3 regions of the Pseudoalteromonas sp. HL-AS2 genome follow, and region 3 is predicted to be linked to each of the others. Evidence: predicted binding sites of a transcription regulator. Region 3 holds the regulator's gene; each other region holds the start of a gene.
What was found. The regulator LexA, encoded in region 3, represses DNA repair genes until DNA is damaged. The targets are predictions, from matches to a motif close to TACTGTATNNNNATACAGTA.

Region 1 (4,488 bases), 560 kb from region 3:
GGCGTTTAAATAATAATTCAATGATCCCCGCTCGCGTTGCCTCTGTGCCTAAGCCATCGGTGTCTTTAAGTACTTTTTTTATCTGTGGATCTTGTACATAGCGGCTTATGCCTGTCATGGCTGCAAGTAAAGTCGCATCACTAAAGTGCGCTGGCGGTGAGGTATATTTTTCAACAACCTCCCCTTGCGAGCAAAAAAGTAACATGCCTTTTGTTAAAGGCGGTAGCGTGGCTTCATCTTTTAATTCAGACTTACCCATTAGCACCTTAAAACCCAAGCTTACATCTTGCTTTGCATTTGCTTTAAATAACCCGCCAGCAATAGTTATCTCTGCTTTAGTTTCGTTGTAAATATAGTCGGGATAAAACTGTATTAAATAATGACGACATATTAATTGATAAACCTTTGTCTCATCGCTACCTAAACTTGCCGACTTTAACTGTTTTGCCGTAGGGACAATGGCGTGATGCGCAGCCACTTTTGAATCGTTAAAACATTTACTACGTTTTTTACTATCAGCTGCTTTTACTAACTCAACACCTTGCCCGCCATTAGTGCTTATAGCTTTTAAAATAACAGACGCATCTTGGTGATGATCATTAGGTAAGTAGCGGTTGTCTGAACGCGGGTAGGTAATTAACTTATGACGCTCATAAAGAGTTTGGCATATATCCAGCACCTTTTGCGCTGGCATAGCAAATGCTTTTGCCGCGTCTATCTGCAAAGCAGATAAGTTATAAGGCAGTGGCGCAGTTTGTTTTTTTTGTTTTTGTTCAAGCGCCGTTAGCTCAGCATTTTGCTGTGTGATACGCGAGGCTACGTTTTCAGCCAATGCTTTATTTAATACTCGCCCTTCTTCGTCTTGATAAGGCTCACATGCCTTACTGGGTATCCATTTTGCACTAAATGATTGTTTTTCGGGGGTGACTAAGTGGGCTAATACTTCATAAAATGGCTTCGATACGAAATTTGCTATGTCATTATCTCTATTAACCACCAAGCCAAGTATGGGTGTTTGTACTCGTCCCACAGAAAGTACGTTACCAAACCCAGCTTTTTGCCCTGCTAAAGTATAAGCGCGGGTTAAATTCATACCAAACAACCAATCAGCACGAGAGCGCGCTAAGGCTGAAACGCTCAACGGAATAAACTCACGGTTAGATCGCATAGTCGTTAATGCTTTTTTTACTGCAGCTAAGTTTAAATCACTAATTAATAAGCGTTGAATATGCTGCTTTTTAGTTTTACTTATTTTGGCTTCTTCAATAACTTGATCGACAAGTAATTGCCCTTCTCTATCGGGATCACCTGCATGCACTAGTGCTGTAGCCTGTTTGATTAGCTTTTTTAACACAGTAAGTTGCTTGCGAGTTTTAGTTTTTGCTTTTAATTGCCACTGCTCAGGAATGATAGGTAGGTGCTCAAACTGCCACTTTTTAAAGCGCTCATCATAGTCATCGGGCTCGGCTTGCTCGAGCAAATGACCAATACACCAAGATACGCAATCACCATTTGCAACTTCAATGTAGCCATCGTGCTTTTTGTGCGGTTTTGGTAACGCGTCGGCAATAGCACGCCCTAATGACGGCTTTTCGGCAATATAGAGTTTCATATGCAAGCTCTTTTACTGTTTATATACACAGTAGTTTAGCATATCAATTCACAGCGTGGGATGTTTTTATTAAACCGTACTATTTAACAACTCTGAGGTATTTGGCTGAGGTGGTGACTTTTAGTCAATTTTGACTAAAAGTCACCTGAAATCAATTACACTTAGTTTGCTTAAACCAAGTGTGTTTTTAATAAAATGACTGCTACCTTACATCGATAGGATCAGACTCTTTGGCCTTTCCTTGTAAAATAGATATTTCAACGCGACGATTACGACGGCGATCTTCATTGCTGTCATTTGGCACTAACGGCCGGGTTTCAGCACGCCCTACTACCATCATTCTATTTTTATCAAATCCAACTACTTTTTGCAGCTCACTAGCTACTGCAACTGCACGCTTAGATGAAAGATCCCAGTTATTAATATATAACTCGTTTGAAACCTGAAAATCGTCAGTATGCCCAGACACGGTAATTTCTCCAGGCACATCTTTTAATAGCACGCCAATTTCTTGAATAATGGGTTTAAACTTAGGTTGTAAAAATGCGCTACCCGAAGGGAAAGAGCCATTTTCACGAATACGAATAATTATTTGCTGCCCTAATGATTCAAGCTCTATGGCACCATCAATTATTTGTTTTTCTAATTGCTGAGCGATTTTTTTAACTAAGTCGTTTGTTTGCTGTTGATCGGCCGCTGAAATTGCTTGCTCCGATGCTTGCTCTTTGGAAGTACTACGCGACTCGCCACCACGTTTATCGCCCCGCTGCTCTTGCCTTCCGCCTGCTGAGCTTTCATCACCTGCCTGAAACTCTAACATTTGCTGGGTCATTTCTACCGTTTGCTGTTGAATTGTTTCAATTGGGGTAGGCTCTGGCTTGCCCGGAGTAAACTCCATAGCAATAACTGATGTGCCTTTGGGAATATCTTTAACTTCTATTTTATTTTGTACACCAAATGCAAATTTCATCGAACCGGCAATTTGTTTAAATTTAAGTACATCCATTTCAGAAAACGCAAGCAAGAGCACAAAAAAGCACATTAATAGCGACATTAAATCTGCGAATGTCCCCATCCACGCAGGTAAACCTGGGGGTGGGCACTTGCACTCTTGATCAGACATAGTTAATCCTCAGTGTTTACTTTACGTTTTGATTCAGCAAGATAGTTTTTCAAAATACCTTCTATTACTTTTGGATTTTGACCATCTTGAATACCTAAAACCGCATCTAAAATTAAACGTTGATTCATTGCCTCTTCGTCTTTACGCAGCTCCAATTTTGTTTGAATAGGAATAGCGACTACGTTAGCTAAAAATGCGCCGTATAATGTGGTTAACAATGCCACCGCCATAGCCGGACCAATTGCTTTAGGATCATCCATATTAGATAACATCGCAACTAAGCCTATTAAGGTGCCTATCATTCCCATTGCTGGGGCTATATCACCCAAAGATTTAAATAAAGTAGCACCCGACTCATGCCGTGCTGTAGTTAATGAAATATCTTTTTGCAGAGTGGCCCGCACTACGTCTGCGTCGTGGCCATCTACTAGCATGTCAACGCCTTTGCGCATAAATGGATTCGGTATTTCTGCCTCTTCAAGTGCTAAAAACCCGCCTTTACGTGCTGAATCTGCAAGTTCAACTGCTTTTTCGATTAACTCTTCTGGCGACTCAAGCTTAAACATAAACGCTTTGGTAACCACCTTACCTATGCCAAAAAACTGTGACATAGTAAAGTTTGATAAAACGATAAATAATGAACCGCCAAATACGATTACAACAGAGGGCGTGTTGTAAAACATAGCCATTTCACCGCTACTACTCATAAACATGGACATGACAATTAAGCCAATTGCGCCAAGGATCCCAATAATGGTTGCTAAATCCACATTCCCTCCAAAGGTTTTTGCTTTTATATGCAAACGTTTGTTATTAATTGTTTATCGGCAAGATACTGAATTGCTTAAGCCATTTTTTATAGATAAACATAAAAAGCTGGATTAAGCACTATTCTAGATCAACTTGTGTAATCTATCTAATTATCAATTTTTTAAAACATAAAACGTTTATTAACGAAAAAACCATTTCATCCTTTGACCTAGTTTAGCATTCCCCCTAAAATTGACTTCTAAATTTATTATGTAAGTTGAAATAAAGATGGCGACTAAAAAACCTGAAAACTTAAGTTTCGAGCAAGCACTAGAAGAATTAACAACAATCGTTAGTGAAATGGAACAAGGTGATTTATCGCTTGAGCAGTCATTAAAACAGTTTGAGCGTGGCATTGCTTTAGCAGGCGCATCGTCTAGTAAGTTGCAACAAGCTGAGCAAAAGGTGGCTATTTTAATGGGCAAAGATGAGAAGTCTGTATTAACCGACTTTGATAATGATATGGAATAGCCGTGACTATTAAAGAACTTATTACACATGCTCAAACTGATGTAGCCAATACTCTTAACCTTTATTTTGACCAATCGCTTAATACTGACGAGACCATAAAAGCCGCCACCCATTATAGTTTAATGAATGGCGGCAAAAGATTGCGTCCTTTTTTGGTTTACGCAACGGGTAAAATGCTCGGCGCAGATAAACAAGATTTAGACGTACTTGCTGCAGCTATAGAATGTATTCATAGCTACTCGTTAGTTCACGATGACTTACCAGCTATGGATGATGATGAATTACGTCGCGGACGCCCAACCTGTCATATAGTGTACGGTGAAGCACACGCAATTTTAGCCGGTGATGCACTGCAAGCTTTAGCATTTGAGTTAATAGCCAAGCATAATTTTAACTGTAGTGCTCAAGCTCAAGTTAAAATGATTGCTGAACTGGCGCATGCCTCTGGGTTACAAGGTATGGTGGCAGGCCA
Region 2 (4,488 bases), 1.4 Mb from region 3:
ATAAAAAAAGCCCATACAAAATTGTATGGGCTTTTTTTATTGATAGATAAATAAGTTTTTTAAGATAAAAATGCAAACTTAACAATAAACAATGCCGTTAAAATCCACACACTAATACTTACTTGATCCTTTTTACCGCATAATACCTTAACCGCAGTGTATGAAATAAACCCAAGCGCTATACCGTGAGCAATAGAAAATGTCAGCGGGGTCATTAATAACACCACACTAACAGGAATGGCATCTGTCATGTCGTCCCAGTTTACAAACTTTAAGTTTTGTAGCATAAGTACCGAAACATATAAAATAGCACCGGCAGTGGCATACGCTGGCACCATTTGCGCTAGTGGCGCAAAAAACATCATCAATAAAAAACAAATACCCACAACAACGGCTGTTAAGCCTGTGCGTCCGCCTACAGAAACGCCAGCCACCGACTCTATGTAAGATGTAGTAGTAGATGTACCAAGCATTGCACCAGCAATAGTGGCAGTGCTATCAGCGCTAAGAGCGCGCCCTAAACGTGGCATATTGCCTTTTTCATCTGCAAGCCCTGCTTTTTGCGTGACTGCAACCAGGGTGCCTGAGGTATCAAATAAATCTACAAATAAAAATGCAAAAATAACACTCAACATTGAAAGCTCAAATGCCGCACTAAAATCAAGTTGCATAAAGGTTGGTAAAATTGACGGCGGCATAGACATAACCCCCTGATATTCAACCAAACCAAAAGCCAAAGCAATGCCTGTTACCAGTAAAATACTAATTAACACACCACTTTTAAAATCGCGATATAACAATGCCGCAATCACAAAAAAACTTAAAATAGCAAGTAATGGCCCAGGTGCAGTAATATCACCTAGCTGCACTAAGGTTGCAGGGCTAGATACTATGATCCCTGCACTTTTAAGCGCAATTAGCGCCAAAAAAGCACCAATACCGGTCGCTATTGCTTGTTTTAGCACCAGTGGAATGGCATTAATAATCCACTCTCGTACTTTAAATAAACTTAAAAATAAAAATATACAACCCGACATAAACACAGCACCTAATGCCGCTTCCCAGGTATAGCCCATTCCTAAAACAACGCCATAGGTAAAAAAAGCATTTAATCCCATACCCGGCGCTAACGCTAACGGATAATTGGCCCATAGGCCCATAATAAAACAGCCTATTGCAGCTGCAATACATGTAGCTACAAACGCAGCGCCTTGATCCATTCCTGCTTGGGCAAGCATTGCTGGATTAACAAAAACAATATAAACCATAGTAATAAAAGTAGTCATACCGGCAACACATTCACGTTGTACTGAGGAATCATTTGCGCGGATTTTAAATAAGGCTTCGAGCATAACAAACTTAAGGTAGTAAAAAGTGGCGAGATTTTAGCATAAAAATAGCGAAATACCGGACATTTTACCTTGTTATGCATTAAGTTATTGAAGTAGCTGAAATAATAAATATGACACGGTAATACGTATGTACTTCAGGTTTTAAAAATAATAATTACCGTGCTTATATGCTGAGCAATCAGCTTTACTTTAACGTAAATAATAGAGCATAAAGTACTGTATAGGTGCTATTCGCCGCATAACTTTAATAAAAAATATAAATATATACCTAAAATATTAACGCTCTGTTTTTAATAGTTATTTTTGTTTTTTTATCCGTGTAAAAATTTAAAACTGAATGACTGTACAAATAATTAGCAAAAAAACACTTGCACCATAACACTGTATAAACTACTGTATATGGGTACTGTATAAAAACCCAGTGAGTGAGAAATTTATGTTACAGCCTATTACCGTAAGAACCGTTAAAAGTTATCAGCAAGACGATAAAAGTGATTGTGTAAATTTAATTCAAATTGAAGATGAAATTTCAGCAACCTTTGAATTGCTTAAAGTATTACACCAATACAACAGCTTAAATGCATGGACACTGCTGATTGCCCCTGACCATGTACCGAGTAAAGCCTTGCTTGATTCATGCTCCATTGACACCAGCAAATTACTGGTGATCAGGCAAAAACATTTAGTAAACTTAGAGTATGTACTTAGCTCGGCGCTGCACAACGGAAACTTTGCTGCGGTTATTACCTGGACTGATATTATTAATGATCAACAGCTGACACAGCTATCATTAAATTTAAGCACTACAAATACTAAGCTTTACTGTTTTACTAAAAATACTCACAACCTTGAGATACCACTAACTCAATAAGCTTGTTAAACTCGTGTTTTAAACACTTTATATTAATATTATGACCTCATTAACGACTTCTCCTTGCTTTTGTGGCAGCCAGCAAAATTATGCTGACTGCTGTGAACCACTTCATTTAGCATCAAAAATAGCTGAAACACCTGAGCAACTTATGCGTGCTCGCTACAGTGCATATGTACTTAAAAATGCAACTTATGTTTATCAAACTTATGCAAGTGAAAAACAGGCAGAAAACCCTGTAAAAGAGATTAAAGACTTTGCTGATAGCTGCCGCTTTATAAAGCTAACCGTCATCGACACTGAGCACGATGCAAGCGAAGGCTTTGTAACATTTAAAGTAAATTACTTTTACCAAAACCTATATTGCGAGTTGCACGAAAAGTCGTTGTTTATTAAACAAGATGGGCAGTGGCGCTACCTTGAAGGCACACTATTTCCGGTAGCCGATATTAAAATAAGCAGAAATGACAACTGCCCTTGCCAAAGTGGCAAAAAATATAAAAAGTGTCATAGCGTATAACAAACTGCAGCTGTGCGGTGAGTAAAGTAGGTAATTACAGGCAACTGAACCTTAAATACATCCAATAGCCATGCCTAGGGTTGGCTGTTACAGGCGATGTGTATGGCTAAAATAAAATTTTACTTTCGAGCAACTATTGGCAATTTACATACCTATAGGCCTGTGTTAATAACTGCTCTACCGTATATTTTGGTATTGGGTTCGCTGCGCTTTAAAAGCACACTGTATTTCGCCCTTGTGCTTTAGCGGCGTACATTTTTTTATCTGCGCGTTGCAAAATATCCATGTTGCCTTCGTCTGATTGCAATAACGTAGCTCCACCTATACTTATAGTGACAAATTCAAACTCTGAGTACTTATGTAAAACACCTAAGCCATATATGTTATTTTTAATTTTTTCAGCAACACAGCGAGCGCCTTCCTCGTTGGTATGGGGTAGCACAACCACAAATTCTTCGCCGCCATAGCGGGCAACAAAATCGCTTGGCCTTTGCAGGCTGTTGGCAATTGTTTGAGCAACTAAGTGTAAAACAACGTCGCCTTCTACGTGTCCATAAATATCGTTGTATTGCTTAAAGTAATCAATATCCATAAGTAATAAAGCATATTCTGTATTCTCTCTTAATGCACTCAATTGTATTTTATTAATATGAGTATCAAAATAACGACGGTTAAATACTTTAGTTAAGTCATCAAGAAACACTTTTTGACTTAATAAGTCATGTTGCAGCTTAATAGTTAAGTGCGCTCTTACTCTTCTGTATAAGGTTTCTGGGTTAATCGGTTTTTGAATAAAGTCTACCGCACCCGCTTCCCAGCAGTCCTCTTCTTGGTTTTCAAAGGAGGTAACAAATATAACGGGAATGTCTTGGGTTTGTGTCGTCGTTTTAAGTTTTAAACAGGTTTCTATACCGCATATGCCATCCATTGAAATATCCAGCAGTACGATATCGGGAGTATTAGATTTACATATTTCAACTGCTTCTTCACCGCTGTTGGCGGTGTTAACAATAAAGTGCTTTGATAATATTTTTTTCAGTACAATTATGCTAAGTAACTGATCATCAACAATGAGAACTTTTGAGGTTTTAAGGCTAAGTTTTAAATCGCTATCGGCATAATTTAATGGCATAAATACTACTGTTTTCTATAATTATCAACTAACACAGTATAATACAGTCTTATGTTATGCAAATGTATTAAAGTTGGGTTTTTAATCAAACTTACAACCAAATATAAAAATGGCGATACAGAGTTGTTGTTAATTGTTTTAGAAAATCACGGCCATAATTTTCAGGGTAATACTGAAAGTAAGCACTGCTTATAAGCTGCTTGTACTTGAATGCTCAAGGTTTAAATCGCGTTTGTATAAACGTACAAACAAAAAATGGGCCACTAGGCCCATTTTAAAAATTACGCAAATTACTTTATAAGCGTCTTATTCGTCGTCATCCAAATCTGGTTGTTGACGTTGAGCTGGGCGCGCTAATATTTCTACATAAAAAGAAGTTAAGCTTTGCTTTTCTATTTCGCTTATATGATTACTAAGCTCTGCAACGTGCACTACTTGTGCATCTTCAGCGGTATTACCAAACTTACAATCAAACGCCCAGTAATCAGCATCGAGTGGTAGAGTTTTGTTACGCTCTCTTTTCAAATATTTTTTCACTTCATGCTTTGCGGCGTCAACCATACGAGGATATTTGATTTTCTCGTGATTTAGCGTGAATATTTTCTTCATTACG
Region 3 (4,488 bases):
TATTCAGCATGACTTATCGTTAGATTGGTCTGCTATTGCTTTGGTTTTACAATTATTGGATGAACGGGATGAGTTGATTGCTGAAAACCAAATGTTAAAGCAGCACTTAAGTCGATTTAAACATTTAGAATAAAAAATAGTGGTTAAATTTTAAATGCGAGTAGCTAGCTATTTTTATGGAGCTAGCTCAGCACTTTTATAATAGTGAGCTTTTGGTGCTTAAATATTTTTTATTCGTGAAATAAGAGTAAGTAAAGCGTCAATAAATGCGTAAAAATAGCCGACTATTCAGATAAAAAAGGTGAATATTGCAGAGTTGATTTGGTATAAGCGTAAAACTGCGTTAAAGTTTACAGCGAACTAATTAGAGGATAAACAGCAGACAATGTCGGAAATTCAATTTTTAAATGTAGACCTAGAGCTTGAGTCAAAGCAAGATATTAGCGTGCTTGTAGCTGACCTAAAAAAAATCGCCACTATTTTACATTATGATAAAGACGAATACCGTCAGTTAGCGCGTATAGAAGTAACAGGCGAAATATCTTCACCGGATAAAGCAATTAACCACTTATGTGAGTTAGTAGAGTCATGCTCGCGGGCTGCACTTAAGCAATGGTTGAGTTGTTCGCGCCGTACCTTTGATATTGGTTTTGAATCGGGCACTTCGCCAAAGTGTTTTAACCAAGCGCTGCACGCCGATACATTATTACGTATATCGGCAATTGGTGCAGGCATGGAAATTACTATTTACCCGCTAGAAAAATAGCGTTAGCCTTTGCGCTCTACAACAGCTGCGGTCATTTTTGATACGCAGCAAAGCTCGCCGCGACTATTCGTTATTTTTATTTCCCATACTGAGCTACGCTTGCCAATATGAAACGCTTTTGCGGTGGCGGTTAAGGTGCCATTACGCGAGGCTTTTAAATGGCTGGCACTGATCTCTTGCCCTACACAATAAAATTTAGTGAAGTCGACCACAAAATTAGCCGCGTAGCTGGCAACACTTTCGGCTAAAACCACGTTTGCTCCGCCATGCACCATGCCTATAGGGTTATGGTGCGCAGGAATTGCTGGCATAGTGGCAACTAAGTAATCATCACCAATTTCAGTTATTTCAATCCCCATGGTTTTCATCAGTGTACCTTGGCCATTTATGCCTTGGTCTAACTGCTTACAAAACGCTAAAGTAATAGGTTGATGCCAAATACTCATTGTTACTCCTTTAAAGGTTGAAAACGATAACCGATAATACGATTTTTCATGGCGATATGATAGCCAAATTAGTGCAGCTACTGCATGGTAATACAGTGCTACTTTTTGCTTTCTACATAGTGCTTAATTTCATCGAGATCTTTTTTTAGCATTTTACGCATCGAACTTTTAAGAAAAAACCCTATCACTGCAGAGATCATTTTTACCCAAATAGACTCAGAGCTATCAGAAAAAGTCATGGTTAAACAGGTGCTAGGTTCGGCGGCGGTAAGTGACAGCTTAGTGGTATAAACTGCCCCGCCATTTTCTGCGCGAGTGCAATAGTATTCATTAGTAACAGCTTCGGTGATCCACATGGTTTCTGAGGCTGCTTTGCCAAAAATTTTTCGTGTTTCTAACCATTTTAGGCCCACTAGCCCTTGTGGTGGCTTCTCGATTATTTTTACATCAATAATGCCAGACAGCATATTGGCACTGTTTTCGATGTCAGTTATTGCCGCCCATACTTTACGTTTAGGACCGTTAATTATTACCGCTACAGTGATATTCATAACACTCTCCGTTAATTCACATTGATGAAGTTAAGGCCCATTACAAAAACGATAGCTAACTAATTTTTAATAACAGCAACAACTTAGTAGTTATGTAATTAATGTAACGTAAAACTAACACTATCGTGATCTGCGTAATTTTATCTGTAATTTACTTGGTAATTTTAAGCTTAGACCAATGCCACCTTTGGCAGCAAAGGCGAGGAGTAATTTAAATTTGCGATTTTCAGATAACTGTATATACTCACAGTTAAATGTACTGTATGGAAAACCAGTTGTATGCGACCATTAACTAACCGCCAAGCGCAAATACTCGAACTTATTAAAGTGTTTATTAAAGACACTGGTATGCCTCCTACACGCGCAGAAATTGCACAAACATTAGGCTTTAAAAGTGCTAATGCAGCAGAAGAGCATTTAAAAGCGCTGGCTAAAAAAGGCGCTATTAAAATGAAACCAGGCGCTAGCCGTGGTATTCAACTTATTGAAGAAGATGAACCAGAACAACTTGGTTTACCGTTAATAGGTCGTGTAGCTGCCGGCGAACCTATTTTGGCGCAACAACATGTTGAGAGCCATTGTAAAATTGACCCGTTAATGTTTAAACCCGCTGCCGATTTTTTATTGCGTGTAAATGGTATGAGCATGCGAGATATTGGTATTATGGATGGTGATTTACTGGCTGTTCATCGCACTCAAGTTGCCGAAAATGGCCAAGTTATTGTTGCCCGCGTTGATGACGATGTAACGGTAAAACGCTTAGAAAAAGCAGGCAAAAAAGTATTATTGCATGCTGAAAATAAAGAATTTTCGTCGATAGAAGTGGATCTTGAAAAGGAATCTTTTAATATTGAAGGCTTAGCTGTTGGGGTTATTCGTAATGCTGACTGGATGTGACAATTAAGCTGTTATAGCTATGTAAAATATCGGCATAATTTAATAGCTCAGATAATTAATGCGCACTTTTTAGTGCGCTTTTTTTTTGCCTTTTTTTTGTGAAAATTCCGCTGCAATGAAAAAATTATATTAAGTTTATGTTTTTTATCATTTAAGTATTTAATACTCGTTATCGCTGTCTTTTTATTTGTAACCCTTGCTGTTGCTCACTTCCTGCTTAGAACAAAATTAAATAAATCCCATATTTACGCTAATCCCCTAATATTATTTGATTATTTTTCAAACTAAAACTTGCTAGTTGTTCAATTATTAACTAATTGTTAATGGGCTGGACTAACAATAACTCACAGCTTTAGTTTTGAGAAAATATATTTATATATCCGGCAGCAATACAAAAATAAAAAATAACAAATTGGCATTTAAAGCTTATGTCTTTTTGTTTTGCACTCGCAACAGTATTAAAGGAGCTGTCACATGGGTAAATTGAGCTCTACCTTGTGGCTTATATTGTTTGTTTTTCCGCAGTTAGCATTGGCAAATAGCCAATATAATATGCGCAAAGGCGTAACCGATATAAGTAATAATGTTTATCAACTACACATGACCATATTTTTAATATGCTGTGTAATAGGCGTGATTGTATTTGCCGTTATGTTTTGGGCACTTATTCATCATCGTAAATCTAAAGGAGCAGTTGCTGCTCAATTTCACGAAAGTACCAAAGTAGAAATACTCTGGACAGCAATTCCATTTGTTATTTTAATAGCAATGGCAGTCCCCGCAACTAAAACATTAATAGCGATGGAAGATGCCAGTAAAGCGGATATCACTATTAAAGTAACTGGTTCACAATGGAAATGGCATTACGAATATATGGGGGAAGATGTTGAGTTTTACTCAATACTTGCCACACCGCAAAATGAAATTGCCAACCTAGCCGATAAAAACCCCAACTATTTACTTGAGGTAGATAAGCCTCTGGTATTACCGATCAATAAAAAAGTACGCTTTTTAATGACCTCCGACGATGTTATTCATTCTTGGTGGGTGCCCGATTTTGCTATTAAAAAAGATGCAAACCCGGGGTTTATTAACGAAACGTGGACCAACATAAACGAAGTCGGTATTTATCGCGGTCAGTGTGCTGAGCTATGCGGTAAAGATCATGGCTTTATGCCAGTGGTAGTAGAGGCTAAGTCAGAGGCCGATTTTAAAGTTTGGCTAGCAGATGCTAAACAAGCAAAGCAAAAAGCAGCAGCAGCAGATGCTGCATTACTTGACCAAACACTCCCTAAAGAAGAATTAATGACTTTGGGTGAGCAAGTGTATATGGCCAATTGTGCTGCATGTCATCAGCCCACAGGGTTAGGTTTGCCAGGCGTTTTTCCTGCACTTAAAGGCAGCCCGATAGTGCTTGGCGATATAAAAGACCACATTGATATTGTTATTCACGGAAGCCCCGGCACAGCCATGCAAGCCTTTGCTAAACAGCTCTCTATAAAGCAATTAGCAGCGGTAATTACTTATAAGCGTAATGCATGGGGTAATGATACCGGTGATGTAATTCAACCAAGTGAAATACAGGCAGCACTTGATGCCGATGGGGAGGCGAACTAATGAGTAGCATAGTAGAACAACCTGACATTAATGAAGCTCACCACGCTCATCATCCTGCTAAAGGCTTTAAGCGTTGGTTATATACCACAAATCATAAAGATATAGGTAGCTTGTACTTAATTTTTTCGCTAACTATGTTTTTTATTGGTGGTGCTATGGCTATGGTGATCCGCGCTGAGTTATTTCAGCCAGGATTGCAATTAGTCGATCC

Region 1: a site for LexA is predicted at 1,626-1,645, ahead of RB215_RS11485 (DNA topoisomerase III). Genes of this name have one in related genera too.
Region 2: a site for LexA is predicted at 1,744-1,763, ahead of RB215_RS05935 (SulA-like leucine-rich domain-containing protein). Genes of this name have one in related genera too.

What each region holds. Positions count from the first base shown of each region.
Region 1 is NZ_CP133571.1:2,470,350-2,474,837, forward strand. Features, by position in the region: gene RB215_RS11485 (DNA topoisomerase III) at 1-1,612, opposite strand, end outside; gene RB215_RS11490 (flagellar motor protein MotB) at 1,815-2,735, opposite strand; gene pomA (flagellar motor protein PomA) at 2,738-3,505, opposite strand; gene RB215_RS11500 (exodeoxyribonuclease VII small subunit) at 3,774-4,016, shown strand; gene ispA ((2E,6E)-farnesyl diphosphate synthase) at 4,019-4,488, shown strand, end outside.
Region 2 is NZ_CP133571.1:1,229,238-1,233,725, reverse strand. Features, by position in the region: gene RB215_RS05940 (NCS2 family permease) at 60-1,352, opposite strand; gene RB215_RS05935 (SulA-like leucine-rich domain-containing protein) at 1,789-2,223, shown strand; gene RB215_RS05930 (YchJ family protein) at 2,264-2,743, shown strand; gene RB215_RS05925 (diguanylate cyclase) at 2,955-3,875, opposite strand; gene RB215_RS05920 (DUF6172 family protein) at 4,182-4,484, opposite strand.
Region 3 is NZ_CP133571.1:3,030,600-3,035,087, reverse strand. Features, by position in the region: gene RB215_RS14130 (chaperone modulator CbpM) at 1-133, shown strand, start outside; gene RB215_RS14125 (hypothetical protein) at 386-766, shown strand; gene RB215_RS14120 (PaaI family thioesterase) at 769-1,212, opposite strand; gene RB215_RS14115 (SRPBCC family protein) at 1,311-1,763, opposite strand; gene lexA (transcriptional repressor LexA) at 2,043-2,660, shown strand; gene coxB (cytochrome c oxidase subunit II) at 3,135-4,277, shown strand; gene ctaD (cytochrome c oxidase subunit I) at 4,277-4,488, shown strand, end outside.